Regions from separate parts of the Streptomyces sp. NPDC012935 genome, predicted to be linked through region 3. Evidence: riboswitches for the same ligand, from Rfam matches in the RefSeq annotation. Region 3 holds a riboswitch; each other region holds the start of a gene.
What was found. A riboswitch is a leader RNA that binds a small molecule or an ion and turns the genes downstream of it on or off. The one in region 3 is predicted to bind cyclic di-AMP.
Positions count from the first base shown of each region.

Region 1 (5,827 bases), on a different contig from region 3:
CTCGTCAAACGTGACACGCGCTCAACTCTGTGATCTTCACGTGATCTACGCGGCATTAACTTGTGACAAGTGATCGAATGCCTATACGTTCACGGATCAACGACGGCGCCAGGTTTCGCGCGCCGCGGTCACTGCTGCCTCGTGAAAGGTCCCCGCATGCTCTCCGGGAACGGTCGTCACCGTCGCCCCCGCCAGGCTCCGGCTCTCCTCGTCGCGGCCGGAGTGACCGGGTCCGCCATTGCCATCCCGCTGCTCGGCGCCACGGGCGCCAGCGCTGCCGACGGCACCGTGTGGGACAAGGTGGCCGAGTGCGAGAGCGGCGGCTCGTGGAGCACGGACGAGGGCAACGGGCACTACGGCGGACTGCAGCTGACCCAGGACGACTGGGAGCAGTACGGCGGCCTCGACTACGCCCCGCGTCCCGACCTGGCGAGCCGCTCCCAGCAGATCGCCGTGGCGCAGGCCATCCTCGCCGACCAGGGGACCAAGCCCTGGGGCACCTGCGCGGTGCTCAACGGGCTCACCCCGAAGAACGGCTTGGTCGACCTCGACACCGGAGTGGAGGACGACTCACCCTCCGAGGTGTCCGGATCCTCTGGATTGCTTGATTCGTCCGGCTCGTCGAGTTCGTCCAATTCGTCTAACTCGTCGGGTTCCTCGAACTCGTCGGACCCGACCGACGGCCCGTCGGGTTCATCGGGCTCGTCGAGTGAATCTCCCAGCGGTTCGTCCGAATCGCCCCGGGATTCATCCTCTTCTCCCTCTTCCTCCCCCTCTTCGTCATCCAAGGCGGACAGCTCGGCGAAGCCTGACGCGTCACCCGACGCCAAGGACTCCAAGTCGCCCGACAGCTCCCCCGTGGAGACCCCGGACGGGGATAATCAGGACAACTGGGTGCAAGAGGTGGGCGCCTGGAGCCTCGTCGACACCGGCGCGCTCTCCGGGGAGGCGGCAGGCTCCGGGCGGCACCGCGGGCCGAGTGCCGACGAGAGTGAGACAGCCGACCCGGCGCCCGAGTCCTCCGGTCGCCACGCCTCGTACAAGGTCCGCGCCGGCGACACTCTGGCCTCCATCGCCGACTCCCTTGACCTCGACGGCGGGTGGCGGGCGCTGTACGACGCGAACAAGGGCGCCATCGGTGGCGACGCGAACGACATCGTCCCCGGTCAGACCCTGGACGTCCCCGTCGAATAAGGGCCGAACAGGGCGAAAAACAGTGGGAGTTCGCGCCACCTTTCGCACCCTAATGTCCGTTTTGGATGCGGTGAGAGATAGATCTCAGAAGCCCTGATCGTCTTTGTAATTCCGGGAATCGGGTGTCTACGGTCGTGATCGCTCGTCACCACGAGCCCCGGCTGCCGCAACGCCGAATCCTGCCAGTGGCCGCCCGGGAACAGTCGTCGCGTCAAGCGCCGTAGGCAGGAGCGGGGGACCCAAGGTAAGCGCCGGGTCCGGCAGTTGAGGCCCTTCGGGGCCGCACGGCCGGAGTCGGCTTGGGGTGAAGCCGCGCAACGCGAGCCGAAAGGCGGACGAGCGCGGCCGGGCAACTCATCTGGCCCGAACCCGACAGCTCACCTCGCAGGCGTCGGTGAGGGGATCCAACCATGCTGTTTTCCAGCAAGGGCAAGCACCGTCGTCCGTCCAAGGCCGCCCGCGCCATAGCCGCCGTCGGCGTCACCGGCGCCGCCGCCGTCGCCGCCCCGCTGATGGCGGCCGGCAGCGCCTCCGCCGCCACCGCCTCCGAGTGGGACGCCGTCGCCCAGTGCGAGGCCGGCGGCAACTGGTCCATCAACACCGGCAACGGCTACTACGGCGGTCTGCAGTTCTCCGCCTCCACCTGGGCCGCGTACGGCGGCACGGCGTACGCCGCCACCGCCGACAAGGCCACCAAGGCCCAGCAGATCGAGATCGCCGAGAAGGTTCTCGCGGGCCAGGGCAAGGGTGCCTGGCCGAACTGCGGCACCGGCCTGTCGAGCGCCGCGTACAACGGCTCCGGCGCCTCCTCGAGCGGTTCCTCGCAGAGCACCGAGAGCACCCCGCGCTCCACCGAGCAGCAGTCGGCCTCCCGCTCCGCCGAGCGTCCGGCCGCCAAGAAGTCGACCAAGACCGTCACCACCCCGACCGGCAAGAAGGTCAAGAAGGGCGACGGCGAGTACAAGGTCGCCAAGGGTGACACCCTCAGCTCGATCGCCGAGGCGGAGAAGGTCAAGGGCGGCTGGGAGAAGCTGTTCCAGCTGAACAAGGACATCGTCGAGGACGCCGACCTGATCTACCCGGGTCAGCAGCTGCACCTGAAGTAGTACGCGGCCAATAGCTGAACCACAGTGCCCTCACATCCGTGGAACTCATCATGAAGACCTCGTGAGGGTCACCCCCGTCCCCCACGGGCTCCCCGCTCCGGTGCGTGTTCCCCCGTACGCACCGGGGCGGGGCTTTTTCTTTCCCTGTAAGTCACCCACCCTTTGTTCCGGTAGGGAACAATGGGTACGGTTCGGTCCTGTCCACGGGACGGTCGGTCGGCTGCCGATGTCCCCGGGGCGGTTAGGCTCTAGTCGCAAGGCTCACAGCCCCGCACCACCAGCGACACAGTGCTTCACATCCCAAGAAGGAGATACTCGTGCCGTCCATCGACGTCGTCGTAGCCCGGGAAATCCTGGACTCCCGAGGCAATCCCACGGTCGAGGTCGAGGTCGGCCTCGACGACGGCAGCACCGGTCGTGCCGCCGTTCCGTCCGGCGCTTCCACGGGCGCCTTCGAGGCCATCGAGCTCCGCGACGGCGACTCGAACCGCTACCTCGGCAAGGGCGTCGAGAAGGCCGTCCTCGCCGTCATCGAGCAGATCGGCCCGGAGCTGGTCGGCTACGACGCCACCGAGCAGCGCCTGATCGACCAGGCGATGTTCGACCTGGACGCCACCGACAACAAGGGCTCCCTCGGCGCCAACGCCATCCTCGGCGTCTCGCTCGCCGTCGCCCACGCCGCCTCCGAGGCCAGCGACCTCCCGCTGTTCCGCTACCTGGGCGGCCCCAACGCGCACCTGCTGCCGGTGCCGATGATGAACATCCTGAACGGCGGCTCGCACGCCGACTCCAACGTGGACATCCAGGAGTTCATGATCGCTCCGATCGGCGCGGAGTCCTTCTCCGAGGCCCTGCGCTGGGGCGCCGAGGTCTACCACACGCTGAAGAAGGTCCTGAAGAGCAAGGGCCTGGCCACCGGCCTCGGCGACGAGGGCGGCTTCGCCCCGAACCTCGGCTCCAACCGCGAGGCCCTCGACCTCATCCTCGAGGCCATCAAGGAGGCCGGCTACACCCCCGGCGAGCAGATCGCCCTCGCGCTCGACGTCGCCGCGTCCGAGTTCTACAAGGACGGCGTCTACACCTTCGAGGGCAAGGAGCGCTCCGCCGCCGAGATGACCGAGTACTACGCGGAGCTCGTCGACGCGTACCCGCTCGTCTCCATCGAGGACCCGCTGTTCGAGGACGACTGGGACGGCTGGAAGACCATCACCGACAAGCTCGGTGACAAGGTCCAGCTCGTCGGCGACGACCTGTTCGTCACCAACCCGGAGCGCCTGGCCCGCGGCATCGACGAGGGCGCCGCCAACGCGCTCCTGGTCAAGGTCAACCAGATCGGCTCGCTGACCGAGACCCTGGACGCCGTCGAGCTGGCCCAGCGCAGCGGCTTCAAGTGCATGATGTCGCACCGCTCCGGCGAGACCGAGGACGTCACCATCGCCGACCTGGCCGTCGCCACCAACTGCGGCCAGATCAAGACCGGCGCCCCGGCCCGCTCCGAGCGCGTCGCCAAGTACAACCAGCTGCTGCGCATCGAGGAGATCCTCGACGACGCGGCGGTGTACGCCGGCCGCAGCGCGTTCCCGCGCTTCAAGGGCTGAGCCGCTGAAGCCGCGGAGCCGCTGAGCCCCAACCTGGGGTGAGCCTTAGCCAGTCGTACGTACGTCCCCGTACTCGGTCCCGTACCGTGTGCGGGGACGTACGCATGTGAAACGGGAGGCGGGACATGGCCGTCAAGGATCGGGACCGGTTCTCCACCGCGACCAGGATCCGGTTGCTCGGCGAGCAGACGGCGGCCCGTGTCTACCGCTCCCAGACCAAGCGGCAGGCCCGGCGCTCCAGGCTCACCGGACGCGCCGCGCTGCTCGCGCTGGTCGTCTGCTCCATGGTCGTGGCGCTCGCCTACCCGATAAGGCAGTACGTCTCCCAGCGTGCCGAGATCGCCGACATGCAGCGGCAGAAGGAAGAGGCCGCGCAGCGGGTCGAGCAACTGCGCGACGTCAAGGCACGCTGGCAGGACGACGCCTACGCCGAGCAGCAGATCCGGCTGCGGCTGCATTATGTGATGCCGGGGGAGACCGGCTACGTCGTGATCGACCCGGACGCGGCCAAGCAGTCGCGCGCCGAGCTGGGTGCGGCCGACCGCCCCTGGTACGCGAACATCTGGGACGGGGTCGACAAGGCCGACGCGTCCCGGCAGTGACCCGATCGTCCGGACCGGTCGACAGACCGCCGACGAGAACAGACAGAAAGACAGGCATGGAATCCGCCCCGCCGCCCACCCCGCGCACCGAGCCCACCGACGCGGACGTCGAGGCCTTCAAGCAGCAGCTCGGCCGTCCCCCGCGCGGGCTGCGCGCGATCGCGCACCGGTGCCCGTGCGGGCAGCCGGACGTCGTCGAGACGGCCCCGCGGCTGCCGGACGGCACCCCCTTCCCGACGCTGTACTACTTGACGTGCCCGAAGGCGTCGTCGGCGATCGGCACGCTGGAGGCGAACGGCGTGATGAAGGAGATGACTGCGCGGCTGGAGTCGGATCCGGAGCTGGCCGCCGCGTATCGCTCGGCGCATGAGGACTACATCCGGCGGCGCGACGAGATCGAGGAGCTGACCGGCTTTCCGAGTGCGGGTGGCATGCCGGACCGGGTGAAGTGTCTGCATGTGCTGGTCGCGCACTCGCTGGCTGCGGGGCCGGGCGTGAACCCGCTGGGGGACGAGGCGATCGCGATGCTGCCGCAGTGGTGGAGCAAGGGCGCGTGCGTGACGCTCCCGGAGAAGTCCGAGGCGTCCGAGGCGTCCGAGGCGTCCGAGGCGTCCGGGGAGTCCGAGGAGGGCGGCCGGTGACCCGCGTCGCCGCCATCGACTGCGGTACCAACTCCATCCGGCTCCTCGTGGCCGACGTCGACCCCCGCACCGGGGAACTCGTCGACCTGGACCGCCGTATGACCATCGTGCGGCTCGGCCAGGGCGTCGACCGCACGGGGCGGCTCGCGCCCGACGCCCTGGAGCGGACCTTCGCCGCCTGCCGTGACTACGCGGCGATCATCAAGGAGCACGGCGCCGAGCGGTTGCGGTTCGTCGCCACGTCCGCCTCCCGGGACGCCGAGAACCGGGACGAGTTCGTCCGCGGGGTCATGGACATCCTGGGCGTCGAGCCGGAGGTCGTCACCGGGGACCAGGAGGCCGAGTTCTCCTTCACGGGCGCGACGAAGGAGCTCGTGGGCCGCGAGGACCTGCACCGGCCCTATCTCGTCGTGGACATCGGCGGCGGGTCGACCGAGTTCGTGGTCGGCGAGGAGCACGTCCGCGCGGCACGCTCGGTGGACGTCGGCTGCGTGCGGATGACCGAGCGCCATCTGGTCCGCGACGGCGTCGTCTCCGACCCGCCCTCCGAGGAGCAGATCGCGGCGATGCGGGCCGACATCGAGGCGGCCCTCGACCTGGCCGAGGAGACGGTGCCGCTGCGCGAGGCCAGGACGCTGGTGGGGCTTGCCGGTTCGGTCACCACGGTGTCGGCGATCGCGCAGGAC
Region 1 covers NZ_JBIBBC010000006.1:361,784-367,610, forward strand. Annotated here, with positions in the region: gene ACFY5C_RS18060 (transglycosylase family protein) at 157-1,194, shown strand; cyclic di-AMP (ydaO/yuaA leader) riboswitch at 1,401-1,600, shown strand; gene ACFY5C_RS18065 (transglycosylase family protein) at 1,605-2,300, shown strand; gene eno (phosphopyruvate hydratase) at 2,618-3,898, shown strand; gene ACFY5C_RS18075 (septum formation initiator family protein) at 4,024-4,500, shown strand; gene ACFY5C_RS18080 (DUF501 domain-containing protein) at 4,557-5,141, shown strand; gene ACFY5C_RS18085 (exopolyphosphatase) at 5,138-5,827, shown strand, end outside.
Region 1: it holds a riboswitch for cyclic di-AMP, as region 3 does, so the genes downstream of both, ACFY5C_RS18065 (transglycosylase family protein) here and ACFY5C_RS35615 (NlpC/P60 family protein) in region 3, are expected to answer to the same signal.

Region 2 (5,827 bases), on a different contig from region 3:
CGTGTTCCAGGCCGTCGGCCAGGCCGTGGAAGGTGACGAGTTCGGCGTCGACGCCGTAGCCGTCCTGGAAGCGCAGCGGAACCCGGACGCGGGCGCGCTGGGTGGCGGCGGCGGTGAAGTCGGGCATGCGGGTTCTCCGGGTTCCGTGCGCGGGCCATCTGCTTCAGATTTGAAGCAGCTCCTCGGTACAGGACCCTATCCCATGCTTTAAATTTGAAGCACTGACTTTCCCTGTGGCGTGCGTCACGAACAGGACTTGCCGGAACGCCGCCGCCAGGGCACGTCGTCCGCGGTGGCGTGCGCGGCGTCGCCCTGGAAGCCCCCGGCGACCGCCGTGAAGATCTCCTCCAGCTGTCCGACCTGCTCCGGGGTCAGCCGGTCGAAGAGCAGCGCCCGCACGGTCTCCACGTGGCCCGGTGCCGCGCGCTCCAGGACGCGCATCCCTTCCTCGGTGAGCGCCGCGATGCTGCCGCGCTTGTCCGAGCGGCAGTCCTCGCGCCGCACCAGCCCGTCCTTCTCCAGGCGCGTCACGGCGTACGTCAGCCGGCTGCGGGTGATCTTCAGGCCCTCCGCCAGGTCGGTCATGCGCAGCCGGCGCTCCGGAGCCTCGGACAAGGTGGCGAGGATGGAGTAATACAGATGGGGCATGCCGGCTTCCTGCTGGAGCTGCCGGTCCAGCGCGTCCTCCACGAGGGCGGCGGAGGCGATGTAGGCGCGCCAGGCGCGCTGCTCCTCGGGGGTGAGCCAGCGAGTCGTCATGCGACCAGTGTAGGTTTGTTTCAAACTTGAACCAAGCCGGGATTCCAGACCAGGGCCGAGACACCACCCGAACCGGAGAGCGTGCCGATGCCGTCGTACCCCTATGTCCTGCTGTCCGCCGCGGTTTCGCTGGACGGCTACCTCGACGACACCACCCCCGAGCGCCTGCTGCTCTCCAGCCCGGCCGACTTCGACCGGGTCGACGAGGTACGGGCGGGCGTGGACGCGATCCTGATCGGCGCCGGCACGATCCGGGCGGACAACCCGCGGCTGCTGGTGAACTCGGCCGAGCGGCGTGCCGCGCGGGTGGCGGCGGGAAAGCCGGAGTATCCGCTCAAGGTCACGGTCAGCGCGTCCGGCGAGCTGGATCCGACGGCGAACTTCTGGCACACCGGCGGCGAGAAGGTCGTCTATACGACGGAGAAGGGCGCGGAGCGCCTGCGCCGGGCGCCCCTCGCGGCGGACGTGGTCGCGCTGGGCGCCGAGCTGGACTGGCGGGACCTGCTGCGGCACCTGCGCGAGGTGCGCGGCGTCGAGCGGCTGATGGTCGAGGGGGGCGGCACGATCCACACCCAGCTCCTTCAGCAGGGACTGGCGGACGAGGTACAGCTGGTGCTGGCGCCCCTGTTCGTGGGGGACCCGGACGCGCCGCGGCTGTTCGGGCCGGGCGGGTATCAGGGCGGTCGGCTGCGGCTGGTCGAGACGCGGCGGATCGAGGACGTCGTGCTGATGCGCTACGAGCCGACGGCGCCCGGTGCGGGTGCCCTGCCGTCCGCCGCGGACCGGCGGTGGCTGGCGGTGGCCTGCGATCTGGCGGCCCAGTGCCCGCCGTCCGGGACGGCCTTCAGCGTCGGGGCGGTCGTGGTGGCGGCCGACGGGACGGAGCTGGCGCGCGGGCACTCGCGGGAGGGCGGTGATCCCGTGGTGCATGCGGAGGAGGCTGCGCTGGCGAAGATCGCGGCCGGGGATCCCCGAGTGACCTCCGCCACGGTGTACACGAGTCTGGAGCCCTGTACGCGCCGGGCGTCCCGTCCGGTGCCCTGCGCGCGGTTGATCCTCGATGCGGGGGTGCGGCGCGTGGTGACGGCTTGGCGGGAGCCGGACACGTTTGTGGCCGGGGCCGACGGGAGCGGGCTGCTGGCGGGGGAGGGGGTGGATGTCGTGGTCCTGCCGGAATACGAGGGGCGGGCCAAGGCTCCGAATGGGCATCTGCTGCCCTGACCGTCCCGCCCGACGGGGGCGCAAAACACTGGTCAGGGCGGGGCCGGGGAAACGCGTGTGCATCTTGTCCTGCGGATGGCGTACTATTGAGTCATCGCCGCGGGGTGGAGCAGCTCGGTAGCTCGCTGGGCTCATAACCCAGAGGTCGCAGGTTCAAATCCTGTCCCCGCTACTGATGACTCAGGGCCGGAACTGATCAGTTCCGGCCCTGAGTGTTTTCCGCCCGACTGCGCCGCAGCTCGTCCGGTCGGCCCTCACCACTCGCCCCGCACTCCCGCGTCGGCAACCCTGGTGAGGTGGAGCAACGGCGGATCTCGTACGCACGCCGGTTCGTCCGGCTGCTCCCCGCCCTGCTGATCGCGGCCGGCGGCGTGTACGACTCCGTCACACCCACGGACTTCACCGGCGCCCCCTTCTTCACCGCGGCACCCCTGATCGCCGCCCCGCTCTACTCGCAACGCGGCACCGTCCTCACGGGCGTCGTGGCCGTCGCAGCACTCCTCGTGCTGCGCATCCTGCGCGGCGGCCTTCCCAGCGCCGAGGTGATCACGGAGCTGGCCACCGTGGTGACCGTCTCCGTCCTCGCCGTCCTCATCAACGTCCTCGTCCGCCGCAGCGACGAACGCCTCGCCTCCGCCCGCGAGATCGCCGAGGCCGCGCAGCGCGCCGTACTGCCCGAGCCCGCCGAGCGGATCGGCGGCTTCCAGATCGCGGCACGGTACGAGGCGGCGCAGGAGGGCGCCTCCATCGGCGGCGACCTGTATGCCGTGCAGGACAGCCCGCACGGTCTCCGGGTCGTCGTGGGGGACGTGCGCGGCAAGGGCATCGGGGCGGTGGGCGCGGTAGCCGTGGTCATCGGGGCCTTCCGGGAGGCCGCCGAGCAGGAGAGCACGCTGGAGGCGGTCGCACAGCGCCTGGAGCGGGCGCTGCTGCGCGAGCGTGACCGGCGCGAGTGGGCCGAGTCGGCCGAGAGGTTCACCACTGTCGTACTTGCCGAGCTGCCGCACGCCAGGGGGGTCGTGCGCCTCGTCAACCGCGGGCATCCATCACCCCTGTTGCTGTACGCCGACGGCACCGTGCGCTCGCTGCCCGCCGCCGAGCCGGCGCTGCCACTGGGCATGCGGGAGCTGGGCGTCTGGCCCGACCGGGCTCAGGAGGTCGACTGTCCGAGCGGGGCCACGCTGCTCCTGTACACCGATGGCCTGTCCGAGGCGCGGGACGGCAGCGGCCTCTTCTACGACCCCGAGGCGGGCCTCGCGGGGCGCGCCAACGCCCGCCGCGAGCCGGTCGCGCTCCTCGGCGTACTCGCGGCGGAGGCGCGGCGGCACTCCGGCGGCGGGATGGCGGACGACATGGCCCTCATCGCCGTACGACGGCCGTGATGTCACGGGGCGTGACCGGGCGACCCCCCTCCGCATAACAACTGACGCACCGTCAACACTCATGTGGTGCCTGAGGTCTGGCCAACTCGCCCGATTTGGGCCGCTCATGACCCGTAAGTCCAGCCGAAAATCGTTAATGATCAAGTGGAACAGCTTGGAATCCGCACCCCGCGTCTATTAACGTTCGATAACGCAGCGCGGTCGTCCCAGCCGTCACAAGAGGCGGCTCCGTGCGCACGCGCCGAATCTCGAAAGGGAACCGGGGAACCACCACCTTGGGGTGAATCGCGCAAATACCACCGTGAACTCACGGGCGGTATACGCGCGTAGGAGACCTTCCTGCTCCGAACCCGTCAGCTAACCCGGTAGGCGAGAAGGAAGGAAAGGAGTACGCCCACGTGGCGTCCAACCGGCCTGCCCAGCAAGCCCCGTTCGTGCCGAGTCAGCGCAGCACCGACACCTTCGGCTACGACCGCGACCGCACCGACGAGGGCCCGTTCGAGGAGTGGAACCCCACCGCGGAGTCCCTTCGTCCCGTACGTGGCAGGCATCGCGTCTCCAAGCAGCGCGGCGGGGGACTCGCCCGCAGCTCCACGGTTCTCGGCGTCGGTGTCATAGCCGCCGTCGGCGCGGGCGGCATGGCCAGCGCGAACAGCGGCAAGCCGCCGGTCGCCATCACCATGCCGGACCTGCCCCTGATCTCGGACGACTCCTCCGAGCCCGCCGAGGACGCGGCCACCGCGCTCAGCACCATGGGCGAGACCTACGAGGAGACCGCGCAGGGCGGTTCCGACGCCGGTGAGGCGCTGCGGAGCCGGATCATCGCGCAGGCCGAGTACCAGCAGGACCAGATCGACAGCAAGGCCGCCGCAGCCGCGGTCGCCGCCGCCGAGAAGGAGGCCGCCGACGCGGCCGCCAAGGCGGAGCAGGAAGCCAAGGCCAAGGCCGCCGCCGCGAAGGCCGAGGCCGAGGAGGAGGCCCGCAAGAAGGCCGAGGCCGAGCGCCTCGCCGAGCTGGCCAAGCAGTACACGCTGCCGACCTCCTCGTACACCCTCACCTCGACCTTCGGACAGGCCGGCGCCTACTGGTCCTCCGGCTACCACACGGGCCTCGACTTCGCCGCTCCCTCGGGCACACTGATCAAGGCCGTGCACAGCGGCACGATCACGTTCGCCGGCTGGGACGGCTCGTACGGCTACAAGACCGAGCTCACCCTCGACGACGGCACCGAGGTCTGGTTCGCGCACCAGTCCTCGATCAGCGTCAGCGTGGGCCAGAAGGTCAACACCGGCGACGTCATCGGCCGCGTGGGAGCCACGGGCAACGTGACCGGTGCCCACCTCCACCTCGAGGTGCACCCCGGCGGCAGCTCGAGCGGCATCGACCCGCTCGCGTGGCTGCGCGGCAAGGGGCTCACGCCCTGAGGCGTTACGTCCTCTGCCTCTGCTAGTTCCCTGCCGAAGCCCGTCCACACCTCTTCCCCGGCGATCCTGTCCTGATCCCCGGCAGTCCTGACGGCGTCCCCCCGACGTCAGGGCTGCCGGTTCGGAGCGCCGGGGTCCGCTTGTTTACGGGAACTTTGCGCCTCTCCCGGAAGATCGGCCTCAGCCACGGACGTTGATGTCGAGCATGACTTCTCTGCGCAAGCTCGGCTCCTCCGACCTCGAGGTCTTCCCGCTCTGCCTCGGCGGCAACGTCTTCGGCTGGACCGCCGACGAGCCCCAGTCCTTCGCCGTCCTCGACGCGTACACCGAAGCGGGCGGCAACTTCATCGACACGGCCGACTCGTACTCGGCGTGGGTCGAGGGCAACGTGGGCGGCGAGTCCGAGACAGTCATCGGCCACTGGCTGAAGGCGCGCGGCAACCGTGCGGACGTCGTGATCGCCACGAAGGTCAGCCAGCACCCCGACTTCCAGGGCCTCACCGCCGCCAACATCAAGGCGGCCGCGGACGCCTCACTGCGCCGCCTCGGCACCGACCACATCGACCTCTACTACACCCACTTCGACAAGCCGGAAGTGCCGGTCGAGGAGATCGTCGGCGCGCTGGACGAGCTGGTGAAGGCGGGCAAGGTGCGGCACATCGCCGCCTCCAACATCTCCGCGGAGCGGCTGGAGGCGTCCCTCGCCTTCTCCGACCGCGAAGGCCTGGCCCGCTACGTCGCCCTCCAGCCCCACTACAACCTGGTCTCCCGCGACACCTACGAGGGCGAACTCCAGAACCTCGCCGAACGGCAAGGCCTGGCAGCGGTCCCGTACTACGCCCTGGCGGCCGGGTTCCTCACGGGCAAGTACCGCGCCGGTACGGCAGTGGACAGCCCCCGCGCCCAGGGCGCCGGCAAGCACGCGCAGACCGAGCGGGGCCGCAGGGTGCTGGCGGTGCTGGACGAGATCGCGTCCGCCCACGAGGTGCCGGTGGCCACGGTGGCCCTGTCCTGGCTCGCGGCCCGGCCGACGGTCACGGC
Region 2 covers NZ_JBIBBC010000002.1:21,992-27,818, reverse strand. Annotated here, with positions in the region: gene ribA (GTP cyclohydrolase II) at 1-127, opposite strand, end outside; gene ACFY5C_RS05420 (MarR family winged helix-turn-helix transcriptional regulator) at 244-759, opposite strand; gene ACFY5C_RS05415 (dihydrofolate reductase family protein) at 847-1,980, shown strand; tRNA gene ACFY5C_RS05410 (tRNA-Met) at 2,079-2,152, shown strand; gene ACFY5C_RS05405 (PP2C family protein-serine/threonine phosphatase) at 2,277-3,362, shown strand; cyclic di-AMP (ydaO/yuaA leader) riboswitch at 3,592-3,749, shown strand; gene ACFY5C_RS05400 (M23 family metallopeptidase) at 3,761-4,786, shown strand; gene ACFY5C_RS05395 (aldo/keto reductase) at 4,992-5,827, shown strand, end outside.
Region 2: it holds a riboswitch for cyclic di-AMP, as region 3 does, so the genes downstream of both, ACFY5C_RS05400 (M23 family metallopeptidase) here and ACFY5C_RS35615 (NlpC/P60 family protein) in region 3, are expected to answer to the same signal.

Region 3 (5,827 bases):
ACTGGGAATGGGGCACCCAGGTCTACGACACGGGCGCGTACGACGCCACGCAGTGGAACTCCGACAGCGGCGTCGACACCGGCTCGCAGGCGATCGACGAGTACGAGCACGCAGCAGAATCCTTCGATCAGCAGGCGACCGCGCACTTCGAACACCTGGACCCGACGGCGTACGACACCCCCGCCGAAGGCGACGCCGAGCTGACCGCCACCGGCGAACTCCCTGCCGTGACGCCCCTCCTGGACGACCAGGAGGAGACAGCTCCGGCCCCCTCCCCACGCGCCGCCTCCCGCAGCGGCTCTCGCTCCCGCCGCCGCACGCCCCCCAAGCGCTCCGCGCTGCTGACGGTCGCTGTGCCCTCGGCGTGCGTGATGGGCGTCGCGGGAATCGCCGCCGCCTCGGTCGGCAGCCTGACCGAGGACAAGGAAGCGTCGTCCACGCTGGCCTCGGAAGGCGAGGCCGTGCAGCCGTCCACGGCGAACAACAAGCTGGACACCCAGCTCGAGAGCCTCTCCGCCGGCGCCGACGACTTCGCCGACCGGGCCAGCCGTACGCAGGAGCGCATCGACCTCAAGGCCCAGCAGGCGGCCGAGAAGAGGAAGGCCGCCGAAGAGGCGGCCCGCAAGGAGCGGCTGCGCCCGAAGTTCGCGGTTCCGGTCGCGCAGCACGGCCTCAGCGCCTATTTCGGCCAGTCCGGCATCAACTGGATGTCCATCCACAGCGGCATCGACTTCCCCGTCTCGTACGGCACCACGGTGATGGCCGCGACCGACGGCACTGTCCGCACGCAGTGGAACAGCGCTTACGGCAACATGATGATCGTGACCGCCAAGGACGGCACGGAGACGTGGTACTGCCACCTCTCCAGCTACCGTGTCGCCTCCGGTACGACGGTGAAGGCCGGCGACCCGATCGCGTACTCCGGCAACTCCGGCAACTCGACCGGCCCGCACCTGCACTTCGAGGTGCGCCCGGGCGGCGGCTCGGCGATAGACCCACTGTCCTGGCTGCGCAGCCACGGCCTCGACCCGTCGTAGGCAGTCCGCCGACCTCCCTGGCAACCACCGACTGCCTTGTGCGCCCAGCGCCCCCGCTCCTCAACACCTCAGCGGGGACGCACGCTTGTCAGCGCTACAGCTTCTCCACCGGCGCATACCGCAGCAGCAACCGCTTCGGCTTGGTGTCCCCGAAGTCGATCGTCGCCTCCGCGTTCCCGCCCGTGCCCTTGACCGCCGTGACGGTGCCGAGCCCGAACTGGTCGTGCGTGACCCGGTCGCCGACCGCCAGCTGGACGACCGGCTTCTCCGAGGTCCGCCGGGTGGCGAATCCGGACGCCCCCGACGCGGAGGAGCGCGAGCGGGACGAGGACAGCGAGGCCGCCACGCCGGCCGCCGGACCGGAGGACACGGGCGCGGTCGCCCCCGTCCGCTTCCAGTCCACGTGCGCCGCCGGGATCTCCTCCAGGAAACGGGACGGCGGGTTGTACGAAGGCTGCCCCCACGCACTCCGCATCGACGACCGCGTCAGATACAGCCGCTCACGCGCGCGCGTGATGCCGACGTACGCGAGCCGCCGCTCCTCCTCCAGCTCCTTGGCCTGACCGAGGGCGCGCATGTGCGGGAAGACGCCGTCCTCCATGCCGGTGAGGAAGACGACCGGGAACTCCAGGCCTTTGGCGGTGTGCAGGGTCATCAGGGTGATGACGCCTGAGCCGTCCTCCTCCTCGTCGGGGATCTGGTCGGAGTCGGCGACGAGCGCGACCCGCTCCAGGAAGGCCGCGAGCCCGCCGGAGGCCTCACCCTCGGCCGATTCCTGCTCGAACTCCAGGGCCACGGCCGCGAGTTCCTGAAGGTTCTCGATACGGGTCTCGTCCTGGGGGTCGGTGGAGGCCTGCAACTCGGCCAGGTACCCGGTCCGTTCGAGAACCGCCTCCAGAACGGTCGCCGGTCCCACGCCGGACTCGACGATCGTACGGAGCTCCTCCATCAGCGTGTTGAACCGCCTGACGGCGTTCGTCGACCGCGCGGCCATGCCGTACGCCTCGTCGACCCGCCGCAGTGCCTGCGGGAAGCTGATCTTCTCCCGCTGTGCGAGCGCGTCGATCATCGCCTCGGCGCGGTCGCCGATGCCCCGCTTGGGGACGTTCAGGATCCGCCGCAGCGGCACGGAGTCCTCGGGGTTGGCCAGCACGCGCAGGTAGGCCAGGACGTCCCGGACCTCCTTGCGCTCGTAGAACCGGACCCCGCCGACGACCTTGTAGGGCAGGCCGACACGGATGAAGACCTCTTCGAAGACACGGGACTGTGCGTTCGTCCGGTAGAAGACGGCGACGTCACCGGCCTTCGCATCGCCCGCGTCCGTCAGTCGGTCTATTTCGTCGGCGACGAACTGCGCCTCGTCGTGCTCGGTGTCCGCGACATAGCCGGTGATGCGCGCGCCCGCGCCCGCGTTGGTCCACAGGTTCTTGGGGCGCCGCGACTCATTGCGCTCGATGACCGCGTTGGCGGCGGTCAGGATCGTCTGGCTGGAGCGGTAGTTCTGCTCCAGCAGGATCGTCGTCGCGTCCGGGTAGTCCTCCTCGAACTGGAGGATGTTGCGGATGGTGGCGCCCCGGAAGGCGTAGATCGACTGGTCTGCGTCACCCACCACACACAGCTCGGCGGGCGGGATGTCGGCCTCGCTCGGCGGCACGTCGACGGGGTGCTCACCGGTACCGACGAGCTCGCGCACCAACGCGTACTGCGCGTGGTTGGTGTCCTGGTACTCGTCCACCAGCACATGACGGAAGCGGCGGCGGTAGTGCTCGGCGACGTCCGGGAAGGCGCGCAGCAGGTTGACCGTCGTCATGATCAGGTCGTCGAAGTCGAGGGCGTTGGCCTCCCGCAACCGCGACTGGTACAGCGCATACGCCTGAGCGAGGGTCTTCTCGAAGCCGTCCGTCGCCTGGGCGGCGAAGTCCTCCTCGTCGATCAGCTCGTTCTTGAGGTTGCTGATCTTGGCGCTGAAGGACTTGGGCGGGAACCGCTTGGGATCGAGGTCCAGATCACGACACACCAGCGCCATCAGACGCTTGCTGTCGGCGGCGTCGTAGATCGAGAAGGACGAGGTGAACCCGAGCTTCTTGCTCTCCCTCCGCAGGATGCGCACGCACGCGCTGTGGAAGGTCATCACCCACATCGCGTTCGCGCGCGGGCCGACGAGCTGCTCGACGCGCTCCTTCATCTCGCCCGCGGCCTTGTTGGTGAAGGTGATCGCGAGAATCTGCCCCGGATGCACATTCCGCTCGGCCAGCAGGTGCGCGATGCGATGGGTGAGCACCCGCGTCTTGCCGGACCCGGCACCGGCCACGATGAGCAGCGGGCTGCCGGAGTGGACGACGGCGGCACGCTGGTTCTCGTTCAGCCCCTCCAGCAGCGCGGCCGCGTCCAGGGCCGGGCGGGGGGCGCCGTCGCGGTAGTACTCGTCCCGGTCCGGCGGCACGTCGAACTTCCCGCCGAACAGATCGTCCGGAACCGGCTCCGGAGCGTGTTCGTCCTCGGGCGGCGGCGGGGGTTCGTCCGCATGGGCCCGCGGGGCCTGGAGGTCCGCCAGGAAGCTGTCGTCAAAGAGGCTGCTCATCGCTCTCCGAGTCTAGGGCGCCCCACTGACAGCCCGCCGCCGCCCTGAGAACATCACCTGTTTCAGCACTCACCGATCTTCAAACCCCGCACACCCGAGCACCCCCCTCACCCTCCAGAACCATCCCATTACGATCCGCAACCCCTCGAACCAAACCGAACCAATTCCGCCGATACACACCCCATCCCCCTGAATCCCGCAACCTGCCACCAACAGCCCCACATCCACCCCGATCCACGGCACACATCGCCAAGGTCACGAAAATGTATCGGGCATATCGAACATCAACCTTCACAGGGGCCACACGAGTTGGCTACCGTGCCGGACAGGCCGTACGACCCCCACCGGCGAACGTCGCCGGGCCGCACGGCCTCCGCCGAGTCCGGAGCGCCGCCGTGCACCCGGAGCCGGGGACCCACCGAACTTGGGGTGAATCGGCCCGACTCCCGCCCGGGGAACGGCCGTAGGGCAACCCTTCCGAAACACCCGCCCGAACCCGACAGCTAACTCGGTAGGCGGAGCATGGAAGGAGTCGCCTCCCTTGGCGTCGCACCGCAAGTCGCGTCCCTCTGGTACGCGCGTAGCAGGCATACGGACCCCCGCCTTCGCCACGGCGGCCCTCACGTCCGTCGCCCTGCTGTCCCAGACGGCCAACGCGAGCCCCTCGACGGACGACAAGCCGAGCCTCGAAGAGGTCGAGAAGAAGGTCGACGACCTCTACCGCCAGGCGGAGTCCGCGACCGAGAAGTACAACGCGGCCAAAGAGAAGACCGCGAAGCAGCGCAAGCACGTCGACACTCTCCTCGACGACGTCGCCCGGCGCACCCAGAAGCTCAACGACGCACGTGAGGAACTCGGCCGCAACGCAGCCGCCCAGTACCGCACGGGAGCCTCGGCCCCCGACACGGCGACCTTCCTCCTGGCGGACACCCCACAGGACTACTTCGACCAGTCCCAGCTGATGGACCGCATGACGGGCCGTCAGAAGGAGTCGGTCGACGACTACTTCACCCAGCAGTCCGCGACGATGAAGAAGCGTCAGGAGGCCACTCAGAGCCTCGAAACGCTCACCGAGTCGCAGAACGACCTCCAGACGGCCAAGTCGACCGTCCAGAAGAAGCTCGCCGACGCACGCGAACTGCTCTCGCAACTGACGGCGGAGGAGAAGGCCCGCCTCGCCGCGATCGAGAAGCGCAAGCAGGAGGAGGCCGCCCGCAAGGCAGCGGAACTGGCCCGCCAGCAAGAGGCGGCCGAGCGCCGACGTCAGGAGGCGGCCCAGCAACAGGAGAGCGAGGACTCCTCGTCCGACTCGTCCTCCTCCGACTCGTCCTCCTCCGACTCGTCCGCGTCGGACCCCTCGTACGCCACCAAGGCCGAGAAGGCGCTGGCCTTCGCCCGCTCCCAGGTGGGCAAGCCGTACGTCTGGGGCGCCACCGGCCCTGACTCCTACGACTGCTCCGGCCTCACCCAGGCCGCCTGGAAGGCCGCAGGCGTCGACATCCCCCGCGTCACCTACGACCAGGTCAACGCAGGCACCACGGTCGCCGTCTCCAGCGCCAAGCCCGGCGACCTGGTCTTCTTCTACGACGACATCACGCACGTAGGCCTCTACATCGGCAACGGCATGATGATCCACGCCCCGAAGCCCGGCACGTACGTCCGCGAGGAGTCGATCTACTACGACGGAGAGTCGTCGATCCACAGCGTGGTCCGCCCGGCCTGACGAGCACACACGCGCGCGTGGCGCCCTTTCTCCGCCACGCGCGCGTAGTGGTGCGAAACGCACCCGCAGTCGCGTACGGCGGCAAGGGGACGTGCCGGGGGGTGCCCGCCCGCAGCGGCGGGCGTCAAGAGACAGCACCTCTTGAGAGACAGCAACCGCCCGACCGAGGACGGACCCCCCGGCACGGCCCCGACCCGCCCCACAGCCGCAGGCGCTACCGGCACTCCCACTCACCCGAGCGGGCCGCCGCAGGCATCCCGGCGCTCAACCGCCACGCGCATTTCACCCTGCACACGCGCGTGCCCCCACCCACCCCACACCCCCCACTCCCTAGCATCGACCCCATGCCCGCCCCCACGACCACCGCCACATCCCCTCTCCACACCTGGTGGTCGCGACGTCCCCCCACAGCCGGCGCCGCCGTCATGGCAACCGGCATCCTGTCGGTCGCGCTCCACCAGACCGGCTACGAAACCCTGTCCCGAA
Region 3 covers NZ_JBIBBC010000021.1:89,177-95,003, reverse strand. Annotated here, with positions in the region: gene ACFY5C_RS35625 (M23 family metallopeptidase) at 1-1,037, shown strand, start outside; gene pcrA (DNA helicase PcrA) at 1,132-3,618, opposite strand; cyclic di-AMP (ydaO/yuaA leader) riboswitch at 3,983-4,151, shown strand; gene ACFY5C_RS35615 (NlpC/P60 family protein) at 4,160-5,341, shown strand; gene ACFY5C_RS35610 (tellurite resistance/C4-dicarboxylate transporter family protein) at 5,686-5,827, shown strand, end outside.